Regions from separate parts of the Cellulomonas sp. P4_B5_2 genome, predicted to be linked through region 1. Evidence: predicted binding sites of a transcription regulator. Region 1 holds the regulator's gene; each other region holds the start of a gene.

What was found. Region 1 encodes HrcA, which represses chaperone genes, less so after heat shock. Its sites were predicted from a motif close to TTNGCACTCGNNNNNNNCGAGTGCNAA; they were not measured.
Region 2: AC1DUQ_RS12945 (FmdB family zinc ribbon protein) is a predicted target of HrcA. The motif match lies at 3,219-3,245, and genes of this name have one in related genera.
Region 3: AC1DUQ_RS14390 (Hsp20/alpha crystallin family protein) is a predicted target of HrcA. The motif match lies at 3,954-3,980, and genes of this name have one in related genera.

Annotation. Positions count from the first base shown of each region.
Region 1 covers NZ_JBFUHU010000209.1:1,501-6,160, reverse strand. Annotated here, with positions in the region: partial or broken gene AC1DUQ_RS14955 (hypothetical protein) at 1-543, shown strand, start outside; gene AC1DUQ_RS14950 (DUF3097 domain-containing protein) at 589-1,446, opposite strand; gene hrcA (heat-inducible transcriptional repressor HrcA) at 1,573-2,595, shown strand; gene dnaJ (molecular chaperone DnaJ) at 2,657-3,784, shown strand; gene AC1DUQ_RS14935 (16S rRNA (uracil(1498)-N(3))-methyltransferase) at 3,807-4,565, shown strand.
Region 2 covers NZ_JBFUHU010000166.1:401-6,115, forward strand. Annotated here, with positions in the region: partial or broken gene AC1DUQ_RS12920 (hypothetical protein) at 1-480, shown strand, start outside; gene AC1DUQ_RS12925 (hypothetical protein) at 506-766, shown strand; gene AC1DUQ_RS12930 (dienelactone hydrolase family protein) at 835-1,413, shown strand; gene mscL (large conductance mechanosensitive channel protein MscL) at 1,465-1,932, opposite strand; gene cpaB (Flp pilus assembly protein CpaB) at 2,039-2,719, opposite strand; gene AC1DUQ_RS12945 (FmdB family zinc ribbon protein) at 2,871-3,179, opposite strand; gene AC1DUQ_RS12950 (penicillin acylase family protein) at 3,336-5,715, shown strand, end outside.
Region 3 covers NZ_JBFUHU010000196.1:1,113-6,642, reverse strand. Annotated here, with positions in the region: partial or broken gene AC1DUQ_RS14420 (DUF6325 family protein) at 1-44, shown strand, start outside; gene AC1DUQ_RS14415 (SHOCT domain-containing protein) at 64-357, shown strand; gene AC1DUQ_RS14410 (endonuclease/exonuclease/phosphatase family protein) at 364-1,347, opposite strand; gene AC1DUQ_RS14405 (PPOX class F420-dependent oxidoreductase) at 1,480-1,956, shown strand; gene AC1DUQ_RS14400 (CDGSH iron-sulfur domain-containing protein) at 1,982-2,209, opposite strand; gene AC1DUQ_RS14395 (iron-containing redox enzyme family protein) at 2,206-3,183, opposite strand; gene AC1DUQ_RS14390 (Hsp20/alpha crystallin family protein) at 3,422-3,862, opposite strand; gene AC1DUQ_RS14385 (hypothetical protein) at 4,019-4,540, opposite strand; gene AC1DUQ_RS14380 (hypothetical protein) at 4,950-5,530, shown strand, end outside.

The DNA of each region.
Region 1 (4,660 bases):
GGCTTCGGGGCGCTCTTCTACCCGGACGGCGACATGTCCGCGGGCATCTCGCTCGGGTTCTCGCTGGGGACGTTCGTGTTCTCCGCCGTGGCCGCGATCGCCGGCTACCTCATCCAGGCGGCGTTCATCCGGGCGGCGCTCGACGTCACCGAGGGTCGGCAGCTGAGCTTCGGCGACTTCTTCAGGATCGTCGAGCCGGGGCCGGTCATCCTCACCGCGCTGATCCTCGCTGTGGTGAACGCGGTGCTCAACGTCGTCCCGTTCTTCGGCGGGCTGATCGCGCTCGCGGTGAACTTCCTGCTGCTGTTCACCTTCTGGTTCGTCATCGACAAGCGCCTGGCGCCGATCGACGCCATGAAGGCCAGCTACCAGCTCGTCACGGCGAACCTGTCGACGACGATCCTGTTCTACCTGCTCAGCATCGCGATCTTCATCGGCGGTGCGATCCTCTGCGGCGTCGGCCTGCTGGTCGCCGTGCCGGTCGTGCTGCTCGCGACGGCGTTCCTGTTCAAGCGCCTGCTCGGGGACCCGATCGCGGCCTGATCGTCTGCACGGGTGCCCGGTCGACCCCTGGTCGGCCGGGCACCGTCATGCCGTGACGAAGTCGATGAGCTCCTCGACGCGGCCCAGCAGGCTCGGCTCCAGGTCGGCGTAGCTGCGCACCGACCGCAGGATCCGCTGCCACGCCCGGGCGACGTCCGCCTGCTCGTCCGCGGGCCAGCCGAGCTCGCGCAGGATCCCGTGCTTCCACTCGGTGCCGCGCTCGATGACTGGCCACGCGGACAGCCCGATGCGCTCGGGTCGGACGGCCTGCCACACGTCGACGTACGGGTGCCCGAGCACGAGGACGGAACCCGCGGGGTGACCGCGGACGGCGTCGGCGGCGATCCGGCTCTCCTTCGACCCGGACACCAGGTGGTCCACCAGCACCCCCACGCGGCGACCGGGGCCGGGGGAGAAGTCACGCAGGGCGTCGGCGAGGTTGTCGACGCCGTCGAGCAGCTCGACCACCACGCCCTCGAGCCGCAGGTCGTCGCCCCAGACCTTCTCCACCAGCTCGGCGTCGTGCTTGCCCTCGACCCAGATCCTGCTGCCGCGGGCCACGCGAGCGCGGGCGTCGTGCACGGCGACGGACCCCGAGGCCGTCCGGGTGGGCTTCGCAGGTGCCGGGGCGCGCACGGGGGCGGTGAGCGCCACGGGCTCGCCGTCGAGCCAGAAGCCGCGACCCAGCGGGAAGGTGCGGGTGCGGCCGCGCCGGTCCTCGAGGACGACGACGTGCTGGCCGCCCGACTTCTCCACCCGGACGACGGCGCCGACCCACCCGGTGGTGACCTCCTCGACGACGAGGCCGGTCTCGGCGGGCTGCGGGCGGCTGGTGCGGGTGGGTCGGTGGTGCGTCGAGCCGGAGCCCCCGAGCACGTCCGAGCCGTAGCGGTCGTCGTTCACCCGGGCAGCCTAGGGGTCTCGGTCACGCCCTCACCGGACGCCGCCCCGTGAGTCTCCCGCCCCCGGCGTAGCATTGGCACTCCTGTGCGGGGAGTGCTACCCCGTGGTGACGACGGAGGAGGCGACATGAGCGAGGACCGGCGGCTGGACGTGCTGCGCGCGATCGTCGAGGACTACGTCGCCACCAAGGAGCCTGTGGGCTCGCGCGCGCTCGTCGAGCGGCACTCGCTCGGCGTCTCGCCCGCGACCATCCGCAACGACATGGCCGCCCTCGAGGAGGGCGGGTACATCGCCCAGCCGCACACGTCGGCCGGCCGGGTGCCGACGGACAAGGGCTACCGGCTGTTCGTCGACCAGCTCTCGACGGTGAAGCCGCTGTCCAGCCCGGAGCGCCGTGCCATCGGCACGTTCCTGGAGAACGCGCAGGACCTCGACGACGTCGTCGACCGGGCCGTGCGGCTCATCGCGCAGCTGACGCACCAGGTCGCCGTGGTGCAGTACCCGTCCCTGCGGCGCTCGGCGCTGCGGCACGTGGAGCTCGTCCCCGTCGGCTCGCGCCACCTGCTCGTCGTGCTCATCACCGACACGGGCCGCGTCGAGCAGCGGACGCTGGAGCTGGTCACGGACCTCGACGAGGCGGTGGTGGCGCGGCTGCGGTCGCGCCTGAACGTGAGCGCGGCCGGGCGTCGGCTGTCCGAGCTGCCGGTGGCGCTGGGCGAGCTGACCGACGCGTTCGCGCCCGCGGACCAGGCGCTCGTCAACGCGGTCGTCGCGGTGCTCGAGGAGACGCTGGCGCAGGAGTCCGAGGAGCGCGTGGTGCTGGCCGGCACCGCCAACCTCGCGCGCGTCGGCAGCACCGACGTGCGCGCGATCGGCCCGGTGCTCGAGGCGCTCGAGGAGCAGGTGGTGCTCCTGCGGCTGCTGTCCGAGATGGCCGAGGACCATGCGACGGTCGCGGTGCGCATCGGCCGCGAGACCCAGCACGACGGGCTGTTCGAGACGAGCTTCGTGACCACCGGCTACGGCGACGAGGGTGGTGGCTCGGTGGCGCGCATCGGCTCGATCGGCCCGCTCCGGATGGACTACCCCGGCACCATGTCCGCGGTCCGCGCGGTGGCCCGGTACCTGACGCGCATCCTCGCGCAATGACGCCCCCGACAACCTGTCCTGACACCTGCCCAGAGACACCTGGAAGCGAGCAGACCCTCCTGTGACCGACTACTACGAGATCCTCGGCGTGCCGCGCGACGCGACGCCGGAGCAGATCAAGAAGGCGTACCGCAAGCTCGCCCGCGAGCACCACCCCGACGTCGCGGGGGCGGACGCCGGCTCCGAGGACACGTTCAAGGACGTCTCCCGCGCGTACGACGTCCTCGGCAACCCCGAGAAGCGTCGCGCCTACGACCTGGGCGGGGACCCGTCGTCCCCCGGCGGCGGCATGGGTGGCGGCTTCGGCTTCCAGGACATCTTCGAGACGTTCTTCGGTGCCGCCACGGGCGCGGCGGCGCAGCGCGGCCCGATCCCGCGGGCCCGCCGGGGTCAGGACGCCCTCGTGCGGCTCGACCTGGACCTCGCCGAGGTCACGTTCGGCGTGCACCGCGAGGTCCCGGTGGACACCGCGGTGATCTGCCCGACCTGCAGCGGGTCGTGCTGCCGTCCGGGCACGTCGCCGCGCACCTGCGAGGTCTGCGGCGGCCGCGGGTCGGTGCAGCGCGTCGCACGCTCGTTCCTCGGCCAGGTCATGACCACGCAGCCCTGCGCCGCGTGCCACGGCTTCGGCACCGTCATCCCCGAGCCGTGCACCGAGTGCTCCGGCGAGGGCCGGGTCCGCTCGCGCCGCACGCTGGCCGTGGACGTGCCCGCCGGCGTGGACACCGGCACGCGGATCAAGCTCACCGGCCAGGGCMAGGTCGGTCCGGCCGGCGGTCCGGCCGGAGACGTCTACCTCGAGGTGCGCGAGCGCAAGCACGACACGTTCGTGCGGCGCGGCGACGACCTGCACGCCACGCTCGAGGTGCCGATGACCGCGGCCGCCCTGGGCACCGTGCTCACCTTGGACACGCTGGACGGTCCGCAGGAGGTCGACCTGCGTCCCGGCACGCAGCCGTCCCAGATCGTCTCGCTCAAGGGTCTCGGCGTCGGTCACCTGCACGCCCCCGGTCGCGGTGACCTGCACGTCCATGTCGAGGTGCACGTGCCGACCGCCATGGACGACGAGCAGGCGGAGCTGCTGCGCCGGCTCGCGACCCTGCGCGGCGAGGAGCGTCCGGAGGCGCGGCTCGCGGCGTCGAGCTCCGGCGTGTTCGCCAAGCTGCGCGACAAGCTCTCCGGTCGGTGAGCGTGACGGCGACGGCCGCGTCATGAGCGCGCCCGTGTTCCTGGCCGAGCCCGGCTCGCTCGACGCCGTGACCGACGGCGCGACGTACCTGCTCGATGGCACCGAGGGCCGCCACGCCGGGGTCGTGCAGCGCCGCAGCCCGGGGGAGCGGGTCGACGTGGTGGACGGTTCCGGCGTCCGGCTCGTCGGGGTGGTCGGCGAGGTGACTTCCGAGGGCGTGCTCGTGCACGTGCAGCAGCGCGTCGTCGAGCCGGCACCCGCCGTGGCGCTGGTGCTCGTGCAGGCCCTCGCCAAGGGGGACCGCGACGAGATGGCCATCGAGGCGGCCACCGAGGTCGGTGTGGACGTCGTGGTGCCGTGGCAGGCGGAGCGGTCGATCGTCGTCTGGCGCGGCGAGCGTGCGGCGAAGAGCCGGGCCCGGTGGCTGGGCACCGTCAGGGCCGCCGCGAAGCAGTCGCGACGGGCGTGGGTGCCCGCGGTGGAGGCCGCGCTCGACGGGCGGGGGCTGGTCGAGCGGGTGCGTGCTGCGGTCGCGGCCGGCGGGGTGGTGCTCGTGCTGCACGAGGAGGCGACGGAGCCGATCGCCGCGACGACGCTGCCCGACGCGGGCGAGTGCCTGGTCGTGGTCGGCCCCGAGGGCGGCATCGGCGACGGAGAGCTCGGCCGCCTGGTCGACGCCGGAGCACGCGCCGTGCGGCTGGGGCCGCACGTGCTGCGCACCTCGACGGCCGGCCCGGTCGCGCTCGCGCTGCTGGCCGAACGACTGGGTCGCTGGAGCTGATCCGCTCGTCGCGGGGAATGCTGTGGGCACAGCCTCGTAGACTGGGGGACGTTCTTCGAACCCGCACCGACCTAAGGAGCGCACGGCGCCCGCCG
Region 2 (5,715 bases), on a different contig from region 1:
GACGACGCCGAGGAGCTGCCGACGCCCGAGTCCTCTGCTGCTCGGGCGGCAGCGCGGGCATCCGCCCACCCGGACGAGCCGCGTCCTGCGACGGGCGTGTGGTCCACGGTCCAGGTCATCGAGGCCGCCGACGCGGAGCCTGCCGCTCCCGCTGCGCCTGCTGGGCCTGCTGACAGCGGAGCCGGGACCGTCTCCGAGGTCGCCGACGAGCCAGGTGAGGACTCGCAACCGCCCAGCCGTGCCCGCCAGCTCGCGCTCGCGGTGCCCACACGTCAGCGGCCCGACGTGCGACGCGGTCTGCCGATCGGCGCCTACAGCGACGACCAGCTGGACGAGCTGGTGACGTGGTTGCAGTCCGACGAGCAGGAGCGGACGCGTGAGCAGCTCGCCGCGGCCCTCCGGGACGAGCTGGGCATCACGCGCCGGTCGTACCGGATCGACACCGCGGTGCGCAGCGCGATCACCCGGGCGATGCGCTGACCGACCGGGGTGGGATCATCGGGGCGTGACCGCGTCCGAGAATCCTGCACGTCGCCCACGCCGGGCGGTCCGTCACGCCGGCACGGTCGGCGGCGACGACGCGAACCTCGTGTCCACCCACCCCGCGCCCTCTGACGAGCCGCCCGCCCCGGCACGTCCGCCGGCACCTGCGCCCGAGCCGGTGGTCGCGCGGCGGAGCGTCGACGACTCTGACGTCGGCTGGGGCGACCGCGAGACCGGCTCGAACGACGACCGGCTGAGCCAGGACAAGCCACCGCACTGGTAGCGCGCGCGTGTCGGACCCGTGCGGGAGGATCGCCGAGCCGACCAGATGCACCCACGAAGGAGAAGTCGATGGCCGAGGTCCTGCTGTTCCACCACGCCCAGGGTCTGACGCCCGGCGTCCAGGAGTTCGCGGAGACGCTGCGTGCCGCCGGGCACACCGTGCACGTCCCGGACCTGTTCGACGGCCACGTGTTCGACGACCTCGAGGCGGGGCTCGCGTACGCCGGCGAGGTCGGGTTCGGCACCGTGATGGGCCGCGGCCAGCAGACGGTGGACACGCTGCCCGCCGAGCTGGTCTACGCGGGGTTCTCCCTCGGGGTGCTGCCCGCGCAGATGCTGGCCCAGACGCGCCCCGGAGCTCGGGGGGCGTTGTTCTACCACTCGTGCGTGCCGACGGCGGAGTTCGACAGCCCGTGGCCGGCGGGTGTTCCGGTGCAGATCCACGGGATGGACGCCGACCCGTTCTTCGCGGGCGAGGGGGACATCGACGCGGCTCGCGCGCTGGTGAAGGAGACCGACCAGGCCGAGCTCTTCGTCTATCCCGGCGACCAGCACCTCTTCGCGGACAGCAGCCTGTCCTCGTACGACCCCGCGGCGGCGCAGCTGCTCACCGAGCGCACCCTCGCGTTCCTCGCCGCGCTCCGGTAGGAACGCGCACGCCCCGGGTGATGCTCACCCGGGGCGTTCGCGACGGTCAGCTCAGGCGGTCGGCGGGATCGACGGCGGCGGCGTGGTCGGACGCGTTGCTGCGCCGGTGCCCGCGTCGTTGACGATCGCCGGGGTGAGGTTGCGGGCCAGCAGGTCGCGGATCTCCTGCAGGACCAGGATGTCCTCGGCCGGCGCCTCGGGCTCGGCCTCCTCGCCACGCTTGCGACGTGCGGCCAGGGCGTTCATCGGCACGACGATGAAGAAGTACACGGCGGCGGCCGTGAACAGGAACAGGATGAGCGCCTGCAGGATCAGTCCGAACGAGAAGACCGCGTTGTTGATCTCGAAGGTCCAGACCGCGCTCAGGTCCGTCTGGCCGAGGATGGCCGCGATCAGCGGCCCGATGAACCCGGCCACCAGCGCCGCGACCACCTGGCCGAACGCGGCACCGATCACGACGCCGACGGCCAGCTCGATCGCGTTACCGCGCGAGATGAAGTCCTTGAATCCTTGGAGCATCGTCACGGTTCCCTTCGGTCGGTGGCCGCCTTCTGCAGCCACTGAGGAGAGTCGTCAGTGGGGGTTCTGTCGTGCTCCGTCGGCGGCACGCGCCCGGAGTGCACGATCATGGCACGACGACCGCGGACAGCAAGGCGGAAGCGGCCGCTCCCGCGAGAGCGGGTGCCTCGGTCGGGGAGACGGCGAGCAGGACCGGGACGGAGGCGTCGCCGGAGCCGCCCAGACCCAGCGCACCGCCGGGGCCGTCCTGGCGGGCGACCGGCAGGACGAGCGCCCTCGTCGCCACCACCCCGCCCGGGCCGCCCTCGGGAGTTGCTGCGAGCACGTCCACCCGGACGCCGGGCGACAGGAGCCCCGCGACCGCAGGGTCGGCGAACCTGACCGTCGCCACCACGGTGCCGGGCGGTCCGCGCACCTCGTCGTCGGCCAGCAGACCGGAGAGCACGGGGACACCGACCGCGAGCGGGACGGCGGCGGCGGAGCCGACCACGTCCGCAGGGTCCGCAACCGCTCCGTCGGGGGCGACGGACCGGGGGAACCGGCTGACGCGGACGTCGGCGCTGGTCAGCGTGGTCCCGGCCGGGATCTCTCGCGCCGCGACGACCACCGCGGACGTCGGTGGGTCCGGCGGGCGCAGTGACTGCGCCGTGCAGGCGGCGGCGACGCCCAGGAGAGCCGCGGCGACCGCGAACCGGGCTCGCCACAGGGCGGACCGCAACGTCACCTGCCACGGGCGGCGACGGTGGGGGAGCGGCGGCGGGCGACCGGCGAGCAGGTGGGGGTGCATGACGGCCGACGGTAGAGCGGCCGCGGGCGCGGAAGGCTCAGCACGGCGACGGTGTGGAGAGCGCCAGCGAGCCCGGGGCTGCGGGCGGCTCGACAGACGAGATCGGCGCCCCCACCCGCAGGTGACGGCGCCGAGGCTCAGGAGGAGTCGGTCAGGCGGAGGCGGCGGGCTTCGCTGCCGGCGCGGGCGTCGAGGACGTCGAGGAGTCCGACGACGAGGACGACGCCGCCGCGGCGGGGCTCGGCGTGCTCGCGGCCGGGCTCAGGGCCGACGACTTCGCACCGGCGCGCGCGTCGTTGCGGTAGAAGCCGGAGCCCTTGAACACGACACCGACCGAGGAGAACACCTTGCGCAGGCGTCCGTCGCACTCGGGGCAGACGCTCAGCGAGTCGTCGCTGAACGACTGCACCGTCTCGAAGGCATGACCGCATGCCGTGCAGGCGTAGGCGTAGGTGGGCACTGAAGTTCTCCTGGCAGCTCATCGAGCGGGTCTGACGGTCTGGCACTCGCGTCGTCCGAGTGCCAATCGTAACCGCTGCGCCGCTCGGGACATTCCGACCGTCCGCGCCGGGCGCCACGCCAGCCGGACCGGTGGCGGCGAAGTACCCTCCGAAGCGTGTCTCGTCGTCGCCTCCTCCGTGTCTCCCTGGTCACCGTCGCCGCGGTGGTCGTCGTCGCGCTCGTCGCCGTCATGGTGACCGCCGTGATCGTGGTGCGGCGCCCGCTCCCGGAGGTCTCCGGCGAGAAGGAGCTCACGGGCCTCGACGCGGACGTCACGGTGACCCGCGACGACCGCGGCGTCCCGACGATCACGGCGACGACCTCGCGGGACCTCTTCCGCGCCCAGGGCTACGTCGCCGCGCAGGACCGCTTCTTCGAGATGGACTACCGCCGGCACGTGACCTCCGGCCGGCTGTCGGAGCTGGTGGGGGAGAACGAGGACGCGCTCGCGGCCGACAAGGTGATCCGGACCTTCGGCTGGCGCCGCGTGGCCCAGCAGGAGTGGGACCTCCTCCAGCCCGCCACGCGTGACGCCCTGCAGGCCTACGCCGACGGGGTCAACGACTACCTCGCCGACCGCGACCCCGGCGCTGTTGCCGTCGAGTACAGCGTCCTCGGCCTGCAGGTGGACGTCCCGGCGCCGGAGGAGTGGGACCCGATCGACTCGCTCGCGTGGCTCAAGGCGATGGCCTGGGACCTGCGGGGCAACTACGACGCCGAGCTGGAGCGCGCGGCCTCGTACTCGACCATCGGTGACGTGGCCCGCGTCGACGAGCTCTTCCCCACCTACCCGCAGGACCTCAACCTGCCGATCCTCACCGCAGCGGACCTGCCCGTCACCGCGGTGGAGCAGGCGGCGTCCAGGACCACCACGCTCGACCTCGACAGCGCGGACCTCCAGGACGCGATGGCGTCGGCGTCCGCGGCGCTCGCGGCGGTGCCGCACCTCATGGGCGACGGCGAGGGCGTGGGCTCGAACTCGTGGGTGGTCTCGGGCGCCCTCACCGAGTCGGGCAAGCCCCTGCTGGCCAACGACCCGCACCTCGGCATCTCGGCGCCGGGCATCTGGGAGCAGATCGGCCTGCGGTGCGACGACGTCTCCGCCGCGTGCCCGTACGACGTCTCCGGGTTCGCGTTCGCCGGCATGCCGGGCGTGGTCATCGGGCACAACGCCTCGCTCGCGTGGGGTCTGACCAACCTGGGCGCCGACGTCACCGACTTCGTCCTCGAGCGGGTCGACGAGGACACGACCCGGCTCGACGGCGCGTCGGCACCGATCGCGGAGCGCACCGAGGTCATCAAGGTCAACGGCGGCGAGGACGTGCGGCTGACCGTGCGGGAGTCCGTGCACGGCCCGCTGGTGTCCGACGTGCTGGACCTCGTGGGCGTCGGCACCGCCCCCGTGCCCGAGGGTGCTCCCGGCCGGACCTTCGAGGTCGCGCTCGCGTGGACCGCCCTGCAGCCGGGCCGGACCATGGACGCCGTGCTGGCGATCAACGTCGCGCGGTCCGCCGCCGACATCCAGGCGGCCGCCGCGCTGTTCGACGTGCCCTCGCAGAACATCGTCTTCGCGACGACGGACGGCCACATCGGCTACCAGGCACCCGGGCGGATCCCCGTCCGCGCGAACGTCTCCGACGGCCCGGTCCCGTCCGACGGCACGTGGCCGCGGCCGGGCTGGGACAGCCGGTACGACTGGCAGGGCTTCGTCGACGCGGCCGCCATGCCGCGCGCGCTCGACCCGGTCGAGGGGTTCATCGTGACGGCCAACCAGGCGGTCACCCCCGCCGGTGTGGGCCCGTTCCTCACGGACGACTGGGACTACGGCTACCGCGCGCAGCGGATCCGCACCCTGCTCACGGCGGCGACCACCGACGACAAGGTCGACGTGGCGGACATGGGCAGGATCCAGAGTGACGAGCACAGCCCGTTCGCGGACGTGCTGGTCCCGGTCCTGCTCACCCTCGACATCGACGACTCGTTCTACGACGACGGCCAGGAGCTGCTCCGCACGTGGGACCGGGTGCAGTCGTCCGACTCGGCCGCGGCGGCCTACTTCGCGGCCGTGTGGGTCGACGTGCTCTCGTCCGCGTTCGCAGACGACCTGCCGGACGGCTACGGCCCGAACGGGGGGTCGCGCTGGCTGGAGGTGGTCCGGCGCCTGCTCGAGGAGCCGGCGTCACCGTGGTGGGACGACAAGACGACGGCAGGTGTCGTCGAGGGCCGCGACGAGGTGCTGACCCGCGCGATGGTCGAGGCGCGTCGTCAGCTCACCGCGCAGCTGGGCCGCGACGCGTCCGACTGGCGGTGGGGCCTGGTGCACACCGCAGCGCCGGAGCACCCGGTGCTGGGTGGTGCGTCACTGCCCGGCGCGATCCGCAACCTGGTCAACCCCGACCCGGTCGCGGTGGGCGGCGGGTCCTCGATCGTGAACGCCACCGCCTGGGACGCCAGCTCCGAGTCGTTCGGGGTGACCGCCGCGCCGTCCATGCGCA
Region 3 (5,530 bases), on a different contig from region 1:
AGGCGATCATCGCCTCCCTGGACGCCAGCGAACCCGTCGCCTGAACTCGCCGAGGAGCACACCATGCCCGGACTGATCCGAGGTGTCGCACGCACCGCCGCCATCGCGGGGACGGCCACGGCCGTCTCGAACCGGGTGTCCCGCCGCCAGGCCGGACGCTGGGCCGCCCAGGCGGAGCCGGAGCCGCAGTACGCAGCCCCTCCGCCGGCTCCTGCCTATGCACCGCCCCCGGCCGCCGAGGCACCCGACATGGACGAGAAGCTCGCCCAGCTCGCGCAGCTGGGCGCGCTGCGGGACTCGGGCGTGCTCAGCGACACGGAGTTCGAGGTGCAGAAGAACCGCATCCTCACCAGCTGACACCGCCTAGACGAACTGGAACGTGCCCACCACCGGCGCGTGGTCGGACTCCGGGTACTTGCGGTCCACCGCGAAGGCAGCGGACTCGTCGTGCAGCAGCTCGTTGTGGATCTCCGAGCCGCGGTAGCGGGCCAGGAGGTTCCGGGTGACCAGCATGTGGTCGAGCATCTGCCCCCGACCCTGGTGGTAGAGCGTGAAGCGGGCGGGCTCGGGCACGGTCTGCTCGATGGGGACGAGCACGCGCGAGACGAGCGCAGGGTTGCCGGTGTTCTCCACGTCACCCCGGACGGCCGTGACGGAGACCTCGTCGGGCTCCGCGTTGAAGTCACCGGCGACGACGATCTGCGCGTCCGGGTCGACGTCGAGGATCCGGTCGACCAGGCGGCGCGTCTCGAGCGCCTGGGCCATCCGCTTCATCGAGGACACGAAGCTGCCCTCCGCCCACCCGTCTGCGGTGCGCCAGGTGAAGTTGTCGATGCGTTGGCCCGGGATGTCGGTCGGGATCTTGGACTTCCAGTGCACGTTGACCACGTGCAGGGTCGATCCGTCCGGCACCGTGATCTCGACGTGCAGGATCGGGCGCTCGACGCCGATCTCGACGGCTGACGCGTCGGGAGGGACCGCGCTCAGGCGGCGGTAGGTCACGGGTGCGACGAGGTCGTTGCGCAGCTGCTCGGCCCCGGTGACAGGCAGGTGCGTGACGACGACGAGGTTGCGCTCGTTGTAGACGGCGTCGCTCAGCGGTCTCGTGCTCGTCATCGTCGCCCCCTGCAGCGGGGTGCCGTGGAGGAGCTCTGCCAGCGCCAGCAGTGCGCGGGGTTGTCCCGGACGTTCCTGACCATGGACCTCCTGGAGGCACAGGATGTCGGCCCGCAGCCGCAGGATCTGGGGGCGCATCAGGGCGATCCGCTCGGCCAGGGTGGGGAGCTCACCCGGCGCGGTCTCGTCCAGGTTCTCCAGGTTGAACGTGGCGACTCGCAGCTCGACCATCGCAGCCCCCCGGCGCGTGCGGCGGCGCAGCCGGTGCCACGCCGCACCACTGCCAGGATCCTCCCGCCATGACGGCACGGGAAGGCCTCCGCAGGGCGAACGCAGACAGAGCGCCGGCCGTAGCGTGGGGCCATGCCCCGACCCGTCGCCACCACCCGCACCGTCGACCTGACCGGACTGCTCGACTTCGTCCGCGACCGGCACAGCTTCATCCTCGTGACCACGCGCACCGACGGACGGCCCCAGGTCTCCCCGGTCTCAGGCGGGGTAGACGACCACGGCCGCCTCGTCATCTCCACCTACCCCGGACGAGCGAAGTCGGTCAACGCGGAGCGGGACCCGGCGGTGAGCGTGTGCGTGCTGTCCGACGACTTCGGCGGGGCCTGGGTCCAGGTGGACGGCGACGCCGAGGTGCTGCACATGCCGGAGGCCGAGGACGCCCTCGTGGACTACTACCGCTGCATCGCCGGCGAGCATCCCGACTGGGACGAGTACCGCGCCGCGATGCGGGTCCAGGGCAAGTCGCTGATCCGGATCACCCCGACCCGGTGGGGTCCGGTCGCCACCGGAGGGTTCCCCGCCGACGTCGCCGCCCGCCTGGACGGCTGACAGCGCTGCTCGTGGCTGGTGTCGGTCAGGGTGCGGTGAAGCCGATGGCCTTGTGCGTCCCGTCGCAGTACGGCTTGATCGCGGACGCGCCGCAGCGGCAGAGGGCCACGGTCGAGCGACGGCGCGGGATCGGCTGCCCGCTGTCGTCGGTGATCATCACGTCGCCCCGGACGAGGATCGGGCCGTCCGGGCACGCCACGATCGACGGCGTCCGGGTCGGTCGGCGGTCCACGGGGCGGTCGGAGGTGGTCATGCGGTCCGCAGCGAGGAGACGCCGGCCTCCCAGGCGGACAGGAGGTGCTGCCCGACCACCTCGTCCAGGTACAGGCACGTCGCGGCGCCGAACAGGACGTCGTGCAGCAGCTCCGGCTCCTGCTGGACCAGGGCACCCGCCAGGTCGCGCCCGGCGATCTGCTCGTGCACGGCGTCCGCCTCGACGTGCTCGTCGAAGTACTCCGTCGTGCTCTGGTCGAACCCGTGGCGGCGGAACCCGTCGCCGTAGAGCCGGTTCGGCAACGACGACGTCATCTCGAAGGCGGCGAGGTGTCCGGCGGTCGCACCGCGCCACCGCCGGTGCAGCCCGAACAGGGACATGACGTTGACGCCGGCCAGGGTGACCGCGGGGATCTGCTCGACGTAGGCGCCGTACTCCGGGTCCAGCGCGGCGCCCCGCATGGTCCGCGCGAACAGCTCGCAGTGCATCCGCTCGGGGTCGCCGCCTCCGTACTCGTCGGCCTGGATCTCCACCAGTGCGGCCTTGGGTCGTCCGACGAGGCGCGGGATCGCCCACGTGTGGGGGTCCGCCTCCTTCAGCTGGTAGATCGACCGCTGCACCAGGAGCTCGCGGAGCTGCTCCTGCGTCGCCCGCTTGGCCACGTACCGCGCGACGCTGGGACCGGGGCTCGGCGCCGTCAGGGCGAACAACGCCTCGGCGACCGCCGCCCGTTCGGGCGCGACCTCCTCAGGGACCTGGACCCGCTCGGACAGGTGCCGCTCGACCGCGGACTCGATCAGGCGCCGCGCACCCAGCACCTCCGGCGACCACTCCCAGTCGTCGTCGACGCCCTCGAAGCCGCGGTAGAAGAGCTCGTACATGACGTAGAGCGTCAGCTGCACGTCCTCGTCCGAGAGCAGGTCGGCGGAACGCTCGAGCACCCGCCGGGTCAGTGGCGCCAGCTCTCCGACGCCCGTTCCCCCGTCGAGCGGAGTGCTCAGGACCTCCGTCACGGCACGACTCAGTGGCCCCCGCGGGCTGGGTAGTTTCACGGCCGGTCCTTCTCGACGCCGGCGTCCCTCCAGCCCGACCCTGGAGCGGGGGGCGCCTGCGAACAGCCTCACATGTGTCGCGGCTGCCGCAACCGGGAACACGGGGCGGTGGCGGGGGCGCGGGCCTCGGCTCGCCCGCACAAGGCGTGCACTCGTCGCCCGGTGTTGCTCTCGCAGCCGAGCGCCCCCGCCACGACCCTCACGCGATCGCGTCGCTCCCGGACGTGATCGCTGCGGTGTCACCCGCGTGCTGCACCTCGATGCGCCGCGGCTTGGCATCCTCCGCGACGGGGATCGTCAGGGTCAGCACACCGTCGGCATACGTCGCCGAGATGGCGTCCAGCGCGAGGCCCCGGCTCACGGTGAGCTGTCGGGCGTAGGTGCCGACGGGGCGTTCCTTGGCCAGCCACTGCACGTCCTGCTCGGCGCGCGCCGTGCGCTGCGCCCGGATCGTCAGGGTGCGGTCCTCCACGTTCACGTCGATCGTTCCCGGGTCCGCGCCCGGCAGGTCCACGTGGAGCACGTAGTGGTCGCCCGAGCGGTACAGATCCATCGGCATGGTCGCCGACGCCCGTTCGGCAGTCAGCACCTGGGCAAACAGGCGGTCGAACTCCTGGAACGGGTCGAATCGCGTAGCCATGACCCCACCTCCTCTGCGTCGAGGGCACCGGACCGTCCGGGCCCCGAGTGTCGGCCGACCCCGCAGGGCCGGACTGGCTACACCAGCAGACTTAGCACTCTCGCCGCGAGAGTGCCAGTGGTGAGAACGGGCGTTCGCGCGCGGCGAACGCCCGCGTCAGGTCTCGCTCACGTCGCGCGCGCCGGCCGCGACACGGTCCCGTGCCACCGTCGCGAGCCGCTCCAACAGCTCGACCTGGGCGAGCCCGCGCCGGTCGAGCTCCTCGAACCGCTCGCGCTCCAGACCGAGCGCGCTGCTCCAGGACGCGAGCGACTCCCAGAGGCCGCGCTTCGCGTTGACACCGCCCCGCAGCAGCTCGAGCTCGAGCAGTGCGGACAGGGGTGACGCCGAGGTGAGCCGTCCGTTGGGCTTGAGGCGGCCGAGCCGCTCTCCGGCCGCGGCACCCACGGGCTTCCAGCGGCTCAGCCGCACCCCGAGACCCTCCGCGAGATCGAGCAGGGTCGCGCGCTCTCGCGTCAGCTCCTCCGCGAAGCCGCCGATCGGGTGGCCCAGCGGTGTGCCGTCATACGCGCGCGCCATCCGTCGCGACCTCGCGATCGCACCCGTCGCACCGGCGACGTGGTCGGAGAGGTAGATCCTCAGCAGTCGTCGGTCGACGTCGACCCCGTGCGAAGCCATCGGTCCTCCTCGAGGTGCGCGCGCTGGGACGGCGATCGGTCCCGACCGTACCCGCGCGACCACCGCTCGCAACCGGCGGCGACTTGCGCAGCGGAACCAGCAGGAACAGGACGGCTCGGGTGGCGAGCGCGGAACGACGGGCCTACCGTCCGATGAGTCGGATCGACATCGTCACCGGCACACCGTCACCCGGGACAAGAAGCGTCTCCGGGGCAGGGCACGGGCTCTGGGCACAGGAGCGCAGGCCCGCGCACACGCCTGATCGCGTTCTCTGAAGCGATCGGCCTGGACCCGTGCGGACGGTCGCGCGGCAGAAAGTCCGCGCCCACCCAACCCCTCTCGGATCGGTTGCGCCCGGCCACGTCGGCCGGGCTGTCGGCCGTCCGACMACTCGAGATGAGACCGCACCATGACTGACGACTACACCAGCAGCTATCCCCTCCCGGAGAACGGGAGCACCGCGGACACCGCCAGGGAGCAGGCCAGCACCCTCAAGGCGAAGGCCGCGGATGCCGGCGGGCACCTGCTCGACGACGCGAAGGGCGAGGCCGCGGCGGTCACCCACGAGGCCCGGCGACAGCTGGGCGACCTCTGGTCGCAGGCCCGCACCGAGGTGACCGGACAGGCCGCCACCCAGCAGTCCCGGCTCGCCGGCGGACTGACCTCCGTGGGCGGTCAGCTGTCACAGATGGCGTCCGCCCCGGCCGAGCAGAACCTCGCCACCGACCTCGTTCGCGAGGTGGGCGACAAGGTGGACGCCCTGGGCCGCTGGCTCGAGGGCCACGGGCCGGACGAGGTGCTCGACGAGGTCCGCAGCTTCGCCCGGCGCCGCCCGGGCACGTTCCTCGTCATCGCCGCCGGTGCAGGTGTCGTCCTCGGCCGGCTCACCCGTGGACTCAAGGACGCGCCCTCCGCACCCGCCCCCGCACCCGCACCCGTCCGCAGGTCGGTGACCGAGCCCCTGCCCGCGACGGCGTACTCCGACCCGGT